DNA from 2 places in the Microbacterium maritypicum genome. Region 1 is predicted to be linked to the other one. Evidence: riboswitches for the same ligand, from Rfam matches in the RefSeq annotation. Region 1 holds a riboswitch; the other holds the start of a gene.
What was found. Region 1 has a riboswitch for thiamine pyrophosphate ahead of thiM (hydroxyethylthiazole kinase). Riboswitches for the same ligand answer to the same signal wherever they lie in the genome.
Positions count from the first base shown of each region.

Region 2: it holds a riboswitch for thiamine pyrophosphate, as region 1 does, so the genes downstream of both, ACCO44_RS16940 (ECF transporter S component) here and thiM (hydroxyethylthiazole kinase) in region 1, are expected to answer to the same signal.

Region 1 is NZ_CP168030.1:2,075,233-2,080,619, reverse strand. It holds gene ACCO44_RS10135 (bifunctional hydroxymethylpyrimidine kinase/phosphomethylpyrimidine kinase) at 1-1,486, opposite strand, end outside; gene thiM (hydroxyethylthiazole kinase) at 1,483-2,331, opposite strand; TPP riboswitch at 2,322-2,415, opposite strand; gene ACCO44_RS10125 (NAD-dependent epimerase/dehydratase family protein) at 2,443-3,405, opposite strand; gene pheT (phenylalanine--tRNA ligase subunit beta) at 3,483-5,387, opposite strand, start outside.
Region 2 is NZ_CP168030.1:3,490,219-3,495,605, forward strand. It holds gene ACCO44_RS16935 (ABC transporter ATP-binding protein) at 1-1,044, opposite strand, end outside; gene ACCO44_RS16940 (ECF transporter S component) at 1,044-1,688, opposite strand; TPP riboswitch at 1,679-1,790, opposite strand; gene ACCO44_RS16945 (D-alanyl-D-alanine carboxypeptidase family protein) at 1,873-3,738, shown strand; gene ACCO44_RS16950 (ABC transporter ATP-binding protein) at 3,983-5,387, opposite strand, start outside.

The sequences.
Region 1 (5,387 bases):
CAGCGATGTCGGTCGCCTCCGGTCGCGTCGCCGAGCGCCCACGACCCCAGAGCCCGGCGAAGTGGCTGATCGGGCCGTGTCCGCGCCCCACGCGCAGCCCGTCCCCCGCGCGGAGGGACTCGCGGAGCCAGGCGCGTGCCGCGCGTACCGCCTCCTCGGGATCACTCCCCTGTGCCAGCAGCGTGGCCAGGGCCGAAGAGAGCGAGCAGCCCGTGCCGTGCGTGCTCGACGTCACGATGCGCGGGCCGGTGAACTCCTGGCGAAGGCCGCGACGCCTGTCGACCAGCGCATCCGGAGCTTCGTCGCCGGTGAGATGACCGCCCTTGACGAGCACGGCGGCACCGATCTCGGCCGACAGCTCCTCGGCGGCGGTGATGCCGTCGGCCCAATCGACGATGTCACGACCGGTCAGCACCGCGAGCTCGGCGAGATTCGGGGTGACCAGCGTCGCGCGACCGAGCAGACTCCGCAGCTCCGCCTCGGCATCCGGCGACAGGAGCCTGTCCCCCGACGTCGCGACCATGACCGGGTCGAGCACGACGACGGGCGGACGCACCCGATCGAGCCACTCGCCCACCGCGCGGATCACCTCCGTCTCGGCCAGCATCCCGATCTTCACCGCATCGATCACGACGTCGTCCGACACCGCGTCGAGCTGGGCACGGAGGAAGTCCGCCGGCGGCACATGCACCGCCCGGACACCCTGCGTGTTCTGCGCGGTCAGCGCGGTGAGGACGGCCATGCCGTAGCCGCCGTTCGCGGCGATGGACTTGAGGTCGGCCTGGATACCCGCCCCTCCCGAAGGATCACTCCCCGCGATGCTGAGCACCCGTGGCACCGACCCCGCGAGCCAGCGTCGCCGGAACTCCCGGGCGGTCGCGGCGGGATCCTCGGCCGCACACAGCGCCGAGACCACGGCGAGCCCGGCGGAACCGGCATCGCGAAGCGCCTCGGTGTCGTCGATGCCGACGCCGCCGATCGCCACGCACGGGAGCGGGCTGCGCCTCACGAAGTCACGGAACCCGTCCACGCCGAGGGGGTCGGGGTGATCCCGCTTGGTCGAGGTCGGACGGATCACCCCGACGCCGAGATAGTCGACGGTTCCGGCGGGCAACGCGAGAACCGCGTCGAGGTGCGCCGCACTGTTCGCGGTGAGGCCGATCAGCGCATCCGGCCCGAGAGCCTCGCGCGCCTGCAGCACCGACGCGTCCCCCTGACCCAGGTGCACGCCGTCGACGCGTGCACCGCGGGCGCGGGCGGCGATCGCGGCATCCAGTCGGTCGTTCACCACGAGCAGCGCACGACCGTCGATCGCCTGCGACAGTGCAAGCAGTTGCTCGGCCGTCTCGGCATCGGACGCGGTCTTGTCGCGGAGCTGCACGATGCGCACGCCCCCGTCGACGGCACGGCGCACGGTATCGACGACACCGCGGTCGCCGCACAACGTGGGATCGGTGACGAGGTAGAGGGAGAGGTCGGCGTTCACCGCGCACCCGCCTGCACACGGGCGTCCGCGATCACGTCGGCGGGGCCCACGGAGGCGAGGGCGTCCAACAGCGCCACGGCGAAGCTGCCGGGGCCGGTCGAGATCGTGGCGGCGCGCTCGGCCGCGATCGTGTACACGAGGCTCGCGGCGGCGACGGCCGTGAGGGCATCGTGTCCGGTATTGCGCGCGGTACCGAGGAATGCGGCCATCACGGCCCCGAGAGCGCAGCCCCCGCCGGTGACCCTGGTCAGCAGCTCGTGTCCGTTCGCGAGGCGCAGTACCCGCTCCCCGTCGGTGACGAGGTCGATCGGACCGGACACGGCGATCACGGCACCCGTCCGTCGCGCGAGGGCAGCGGCCGCGTCGGCTGCCGCATCCGTGCTGTCGGTGGCATCCACTCCGCGACCACCGGCGCTGAGGCCGGCGAGCGCGAGGATCTCCGAGGCGTTGCCGCGGATCGCCGTCGGACGCTGCTCCGCCAGCCGGTGCGCCAAGGCGGTGCGGATCGGCAGAGCTCCGATCGCGACCGGATCGAGCACCCATGGGGTTCCGGATGCCGCAGCCCCGGCGACGGCCTCGAGACTCGCCGCGCGCTGCTCGGGAGTGGGCGTTCCCAGGTTGATCAGCACGCCGGAGGCGACACCGGCGAACATCTCGGCCTCTCCGACGATGTCGACCATGGCCGGGGCAGCCCCCAGGGCGAGCAGCACGTTGGCGGTGAACCCGGCGACGACCGTGTTGGTGATGCAGTGCGTCAGTGGGGGCGTCTCGCGCAGCACCCCCCACAGGGCGGCGGCGGCGCCGGGCAGATCGGTGATGGAATCAGGACGCAGAAGATCGCTCATCGCGACATCCCTTCGCTAGTACGAACTAGATCAGGTTCGACGGGTCTGTTCTCAGCCGCGGATGCGGCACCCCGTGTCACTGCTCAGAGTCTAGCGATCGGCCAGGAACGTCTAGCGATCGGCCAGGAGCGTCAACTCCTCCGCGCGGGTGAGTCCGGCACGACGGTCGCGGTCGACCCCGCGCGCCCGCTCATCGGCGACGACGGTACGGATGGTGTCGGTCAGGGGCCGCGGCCGACCACCTCCATCGCGGTACGCGCTGTTAGACCGGGTCATGAAGCCCGTCATCCCCGGGGGCAGCCACAGCGGCAGGGATCTCGGCCCCGCCCAGTGCTGGACCCCGTGTGCGACGAGCCAGTCCTCCTCGGCGACCACGATCTCGCCGGTATGACCCGCGGCGGTCCGGATCTCGCGCAATACCTCGTCGAAGCGCTGCACGTCGCCGATGGCGTTGACCGGCCCGCTCACGGTCGCCGCGACGATGAATTCGGCGAGATCGTCCACGTCGATCACCTGGGCGCTCTTCCCCTCGAGCGGCGGTGACAGGACCGGTTCCGCACCCGCCCGCGCGAACGCCGCTGCCCAGTAACCGAATCGATCGCTGGGGTCGCCTTCGCCGACGATGAGTCCCGGTCGCACGATGAGCGCACGATCGCCCAGGGTGCCCACGGCGTCCTCGGCCGCCGCCTTCTGCGCCCCGTACTCGTACTCGTCACCGGGGCGGGCGGACGGATGCCGCGGTGCCGACTCGTCCGCACCGACCGTCTCGTCGTCGGAGTAGACCGACAGGGAAGACACGTAGGTCCACCGCGCGGCACGCTCGCCGAGGGCACCGACGGCCGCCCCGACCTGCGACGCCTGCGACGAGATATCCACCACGTGATCCCAGTCCCGCCGGGTGAGCGCGGTGTACGCCGCGGGATCGTCGCGGTCTCCACGTACGAACTCGGCACCGTCGGGCGCGGGCCTCTCGCCGCGAGCGAGACAGGTCACCGTTGCCCCCGCATCCAGCCATCGGCGGGCGATGCGCCCGGAGAGCCAGCCCGTTCCACTGAGGATCAACACGTCCGTCATGGACCCATGTCACCAGGAACGCGGCACCCGCGGAAGCCCTTCCGCTCAGAGCAGATCAGGGCTTCCGCGGAGACGGTTCAGTCGCGCAGTGCGGCTCCGAAGCGCTGGGCCGCGACCTCCACACCGGCGAGCTTGGCCTCGGTGGCCTCGGCTGCCGTGAGCGTGCGGTCGTCGGCGCGGAAGCGCAGTGCGAAGGTCAGGCTCTTCGAGCCTTCCGGCACACCTTCGCCGCGGTAGTCGTCCACCAGTCGCACCGATTCGAGCAGCGCACCCGCGCCCTCGGCGAGTGCGGCCTGCACGTCGGCGGCCGGTACGTCCGCGGGGAGCGTGAGCGAGACGTCCTGCGTCGCCGCGGGGAACGTCGACAGCGATGCCGCGACGACCCGACCGCCCGCGAGCGTCAGGATGCGGTCGAGGTCGAGTTCGAACACGGTCGCGCGCCCGGGCAGATCCGCCCCCTCAGCCACCCTGGGGTGCAGCTCGCCGACATAGCCGACCTCTTCGCCGGCGACGCGCAGCGACCCGGTGCGTCCCGGGTGGAGAGCTGCACGCTCAGCCTGGACCACGTCGATCTCGACGCCGGCGGCCGCCGCGATCACACGGACGGCATCCAGCGCCTCGGCCAGACCTGCGGCTTCTGCGGGGCGTCCGGGCTGACGCGGTACAACGTGGCCCGTGAGCAGCGCCGAGACGAACCGGTGCTGCGGCGGGATCGAGGCGTTCAATGCCGCGAGTGTCGCATCGGACGGGCGCTCACCCAGCGGCGGCACCTCGTCGGTGCCGTACTCGACGCCCGGCTCCGGAAGGAACACGGCACCCGTCTCGAAGATCGCGAGATCGGTGAGGCCGCGCGAGATGTTGCGATGCGCGGTCTGCAGCAGACCGGGGATGAGCGAGCGGCGCAGGAACGGAGCCTGCCCGTCGAGCGGGTTCGCCAGCCGGATGCTCGGCAGGTGCTCTCCCGAGGCGGAGCCGTGGAGGTCGTTCTGCACCTCCGTGGTGAACGGGAAGGACGGAGTCTCCACCAGGCCGGCGGCGGCCAGCGCGTCGGCCACGCGGCGGCGTCCCTGCTGATGTGCGGTGAGCCCACGACCGGATGGCGGCGTCGGCAGCACGGAGGGAATGCGGTCGAGGCCGTGGATACGGGCGACCTCCTCGGCGAGCGTCCACTTGTCGGTGAGGTCGGGGCGCCAGGTCGGCGGGATCACGGTCCAGCCGGAGCCCTCCTCCGAGGCGGTGACATCCGCGCCGATCGTGGTGAGCGCACCGGTGATCTCGTCGTCGGTGTAGTCGACGCCGATGAGTCCCTGCACGAAGCCCGCGGGGAGATCGATCGCTTCGACGAAGACCTCGGCGAAGAGCGCACCGCCCTCTTCGGTCAGCGTGCCCCCGGCGAGCTCGACCATCAGGTCGGCTGCACGGCGCGCGGCGACGAACGGGATGAGCGGGTCCACACCGCGCTCGAAGCGCTTGGAGGCCTCACTCGGCAGCTTGTGTCGACGCGCGGTGCGGGCGATCGTGATCGGGTCGAAGTTCGCCGCCTCGATGAGCACGTTGCGCGTGGTCTCGCTCATCTCGGTCGTTCCGCCGCCCATGACGCCGGCGAGGCCGATCGGGCCGGACCCGTCGGTGATGAGCAGGTCTTCGACGTGCAGCGCGCGCTCGACGCCGTCGAGGGTGGTCATCTTCTCGCCGGGGGCGGCGCGGCGGACCGTGATGCCGCCCGCGAGCTTGTCGAGGTCGTAGCCGTGCAGCGGCTGCCCCAGTTCGAGCATCACGTAGTTGGTGATGTCGATCAGGATGCCCAGCGAGCGCATGCCCGCGAGGCTGAGCCGCGCGATCATCCACGGCGGAGTCGGACGTGAGGGGTCGACGTCGCGCACGACGCGGGTCACGAACTCGCTCGCGCCGACGCGGCCACGCACGGGGGCGACGTCATCGACCACGGTCGTGTGTCCGGTGCCGGGCTGCAGCTCCGCGAA
Region 2 (5,387 bases), 1.4 Mb from region 1:
CAGCAGATCCCGCGAGGCCCAGCGGATCGGCGAGGGGTCCGCCCCGGCGGCGAGCACGGCGGATGCCGTCAGGTCACCCGCAGCAGGCGGAAGCAGCCCCGCGAGGGTCAGTCCGAGCGTGGACTTACCGGCGCCGTTCGGGCCGGTGATCGCCAGCACCTGACCGGCGCGCACATCGAGGTCGATGCCGGTGGCGACCGGGCGTCCCTTGACGCGGGCGACGGCGAGTCCGCGCGCCGAGAGCAGAGTCTCGCCCGGTGTCCCGCGCGGGGGCGGCGGGGCGGCGGGGGCGTGCCCCGGCACCCACACGCCGTCGGCCGCGAGTCGTGCACCCTGGTCACCGAGTACCTCAGCGGGCGCTCCGTCTGCCACCACTCCCCCGGCGCCGATCACGATCACCCGTGTGATGAGCGGCAGCCACACCTCGAGGCGGTGCTCGACGACGATGAGCGTCGCGGGCTGTGCCTGCAGCATCCGCTGCACCGCGTCACGCACCTCGACGACACCGGCCGGGTCGAGGTTGGCGGTCGGCTCGTCGAGCAGCACGAGCCCCGGACGCATCGCGAGCATGCCGGCGAGCGCGAGCCGCTGCTTCTGCCCGCCGGAGAGCGCCTTGGTCGGGTGGTCCAGCGGCACATCGAGGCCGACGGCATCCAGCGCCGCCTCCACCCGGGGCCAGATCTGCGCCCGTGGCACGCCGAGGTTCTCGCAGCCGAACGCGACATCGTCGCCGGCTCGCGCCAGGATCACCTGCGAGTCCGGGTCCTGCAGCACGAGACCGGCGCGCCCCCGGGTGGCGACGGCGGGAGCGCCGTCGACGAGCAGTTCGCCCGCGCTCTCGCCTTCCTCCTCGCCGCCGAGCACGCCCGCGAGACCGTGGAGCAGCGTGGACTTGCCCGCCCCGGAAGCCCCGAGCACCAGCACACGCTCACCGGGGTCGATGCGGAACGAGACGTCGCTCAGCGCCCAGGCGAGGCGACTCGCGTGGCGCCACCCCCAGCCGCGCGCCTCGACGGCGGCGGGGACGGTGTGATCCGCCGCCATCAGACGCGGACGCGTGCCTCGCGCCCGGAGCCGAATCGGTCGAGCGCTCCGGTCGCGGCGATGCCTCGCGCCAGCACCCAGGACAGCGCCCCCGCGATGACGGCACCGGAGATGACCGTGCTGATGAGGTAGATCGTCGTGAAGGCGGGCCCGGAGCCGGCGTACCAGAGCACGAGGTTGTTGATCCCGCCGGCGAGGGCAGCACCGGCACCCGCGAGGATCGCGACCGGCAATGACCAGCGGCGGTAGAAGAAAAGGAGGAAGACCAGTTCGGCGCCGAGACCCTGCACGAGTCCGGCTTCGAGAGTGAGGAATCCGCCCCACTGGTTGCCGATGAGGGCCGAGACGACCGCCGCGAGCAGCTCGACGTAGATCGCCGCGCCCGCCTTGCGGATGATCAGCCCGCCGAGGACGCCGGCGAAGAGCCACGGGCCGTCGAGAAGCCCCTGGACGCCGGGGAGCAGCGGCTCGAGCAGGGCCTTCGGGCCGAGGTACCCGACGTTCCACGCCAGGAAGATCAGGCCTGCGGCGACGCCGATGACGCTGGCGACGACGATGTCGACGATGCGCCAGCGCAGGAAGCTCCTGGCCGGGGGCGTGGCCGGGGCCTTGGTGGACGCCGATGTGGACGTGGACGTGCTCATCTGAACTCCTCCCTGCGCTGGCATGACCCAGATCAGGTTCGACGGTCGAAGCGCGATTCGCTCCCTCTCAGCCCGGCTCGCCGGACTCCCGTGGTTGTGCTGAAGAGCCTACCGGCTCGCGACACCCCGCGGGCGACGAGGCTGCGCGCCGCGCAACGCGCCCGGGATTGGGTACCGTAAACGAGTGACCGCTTCAGATCCCGCCGACGAGGCGACGGGCGTCGTCGATGGCGACGGCTCGCCGGACGCCGTCCCCTCCGGACCGGTCGACGACCTGCCGGTCGCGGTGGATGCTGCCCCCGCAGACTCCGCCGACACCTCCGCGTTCGCCGCCGACCGGCTGTTCGCGGGCGATGTGCGCCCTCCGGACGCCGTCGTGGCCCCGGCGATCCCGGTCGACTCCGCGGCGATCGGCGCGCTGTTCACGACACCGGGCTCCACGGGCGGCGGCGTCGATCACGAACCCGAGCTGCTCTCCGAACCCGCAGCGGAGCCCGTCGAGGCCGCCGGCCTCGTAGAGCCCATCGAGCCCATCGAGCCCGTCGAGCCTGTCGAGCCTGTCGAGCCCGTGGATGCGACGCCGCCGACACCCCCGCTGACCAAACCGCCGTTCGTCCCGGCCGAGCGGACAGCCGGTGAAGAGCCGGCGGACGACACGAATGCTCTCCTCCACGCGAGCGCACCGCAGTGGGCGGATGACACGACCGGAGCGACGGCCCTCACCTGGGTCGATGCCGCGACGGTCGCCGCGCACCCGCCTCTCGCCACTCTCGACGAGCCGGCCGAGGCCGAGCAGTCAGGCGGGCTGATGCGCGGGGCCCACCTGCGACCGGCGATCGCCCGTCCGGGGGTCCTGGTGCCGTTGGCGACGCTCGTCGCGATCGTCGCCGCCTACGCCGGTACGACGATGCTGTGGCCACTGCACGAAGTCCCTCCGACGGTGCAGTCCGTCGAATTCGAGACCACTCCCGCCGCCGCGGCTGCGATCACCTGGCCCGGCGAGGGCAGCGCGGCTGTCGGCATCGGCGGGCTGAGCACGGTGGCCTCGAATCCCGGTGCCGTGAGCATCGCGAGCATCACCAAGGTCGTGAGCAGCCTGATGGTGCTCGACCGGATGCCGCTGGCGCTCGGCGAGCAGGGCCCCGAGTTCCGCTTCAGTTACCGCGACAGCGTGGAGTACTGGGACTACCGGCGCAGTGATCAGTCCGCGCTGGATGTGCCCGTCGACGGTGTGCTGACCGAATACCAGATGCTGCAGGGCACGCTCCTGGGGTCGGCGAACAACTACATCGACCGGCTCGCGTCCGAGATCTGGGGCTCCGACCGGGAGTTCGCGTCCGCCGCGGAGACCTGGCTGAGGGAGCGCAACCTCACCGGCATCACGGTCGTGACCCCGTCGGGCTTCGACGAACGCAACGTCTCGACGCCCGACTCGCTCATCGCACTGGGCGAGCTGGCGATGCAGAATCCGGTGTTCGCGGAGATCGTGGGCACGAAGTCGGTGGACCTCCCCGGCGCGGGCACGGTCGTCAACACGAACGGGATGCTCGCCGATCCGGGTGTCGTCGGCATCAAGACCGGCACGCTGGTCGGTTGGAACCTGCTCACCGCGAAGGATGTGACCGTCGGCGACACGACGGTGAAGTTGTACGCCGCCGCGCTGAACCAGGCGGGCGACGATGAGCGGCTCGCCCTGACCCGCTCGCTGTTCGCCGAGACCGAAGCTGCACTGCAGGCGCAGGGCCCGGCGGTCGCCGCGGGCACGGTCGTCGGACGCGTCACGACCCAGTGGGGCGAGGATGTCGAGGTCGTCACCGACTCCGACGCCGATGTGGTGCTGTGGAACGGTGCCCTCGCCACAGCCACCCCGGCCTTCGACCTCGCGGACGAGCGCGATGAAGACGGCACGGTGGGGACGATGACCGCTGCCGGCCCGCTCGACAGCGTCACGGTTCCCCTGGTCCTGGCCGAAGATGTCGAGGGACCGAGCCCCTGGTGGCGTCTGACCCACCCGCTCGAGCTCCTGGGCATCACCACCGACCCGCGCTGACTCTCGCGCCGAGATCGCGCCGATCGTCGCCGAACCACCGCCGCCTGACTCTCTCACTCCGAGGAGTCAAAGAACGCCGCCTCCAGCCCTTCGGAGGCGGCGTTTTTTGACTCCTCACCTGCTGAGCATGTCGCTCTGCGCGGCAGGATGCCGGTCGAGCAGAACAGCGCACGCAGAACAGCGCCCCACCCCGCGAGTGCGGGATGGGGCGCTGTTCTGCGTGCGTCGCTGCGCCGGACGCGGATCAGCCGCGAGGGGCGGAGCCGTCGGCCCCGTCCTCGAGGAGAGCCTGCGCGGCGGCGACCTCGGCCGCGGGCGCCTGGGCCCCGACCGAGGCTCCGGCCACGGCAGCGGCTTCTTCCTTCGCGCTCTCGTCGTCGCCGGCCTCTCCGGTGACGACGACGGGCGTCGATCCGGTGAGGGCGTCTTCGGCGTCGATGTCGGTCGCCGCCTGCTCGAACTGCGACTGGTACAGCCGCCAGTAGGCGCCCTGCGCGGAGATGAGCTCGTCGTGCGTGCCCTTCTCCACGATGTCGCCGTGCTCCATCACGAGGATGAGGTCGGCGTCGCGGATGGTCGACAGACGGTGCGCGATCACGAACGACGTGCGCCCCTCGCGGAGCGCGGCCATCGCGTGCTGCAGCAGCAGCTCGGTGCGGGTGTCGACCGCCGACGTGGCCTCATCGAGGATGAGGATCGACGGCTGCGCGACGAATGCCCTGGCGATCGTGATGAGCTGGCGCTCGCCCGCGGAGACGTTCGCGGCATCCTCGTCGAGCACCGTGTCGTAGCCCTCGGGGAGGGCGTGCACGAAGCGGTCGACGTAGGTCGCCTTGGCGGCGGCGAGAACCTCTTCGTCGGTCGCCGTGGAGCGACCGTATCGGATGTTCTCGCGGATGCTGCCGGCGAACAGCCACGGGTCCTGCAGCACCATGCCGGTGCGTGAGCGCAGTTCGTCGCGGGTCGCCTCGGCGATGTCCTGGCCGTCGAGCATGATGCGCCCGCCGCTGAGCTCGTAGAAGCGCATGATCAGGTTGACCAACGTCGTCTTGCCGGCGCCCGTCGGGCCGACGATCGCGACCGTCTGCCCCGGCTCCACCCGGAACGACAGGTCCCGGATGAGCGGGCGCTCGGGCGTGTACGAGAACGCGACGTTCTCGAACTCGATGACACCCTTGCCCTCCACGAGCTCGGGAGCATCGGCGTCGTCCGCCTCCTGCTCGTCGGCGTCGAGCAGCTCGAACACCCGCTCGGCGGATGCCGTGCCCGACTGGACCACCGCAGCCATGCCACCCAGCTCGGACAGCGGCTGCGTGAACTGCTGCGAGTACTGGATGAACGCCTGCACGTCGCCGAGACGCAGCTGTCCGTTCGCGACCATCAGACCGCCGAGCACCGCGATGCCCACATAGCTGAGGTTTCCGACGAACATCATCGCCGGCATGATGATGCCGGAGAGGAACTGCGCCTTGAAGCTCGCCTGGAACAGCTCTTCGTTCTCGACCTGGAACTTGTCGAGCGCATCCTTCTCGCGTCCGAAGACCTTCACCAGCGCGTGGCCGGAGAACGCTTCCTCGACGCGGGCGTTCAGTCGCCCGACCTTGCGCCACTGCGTGCCGAAGGCCTTCTGCGAACGCGGTCCGATGATG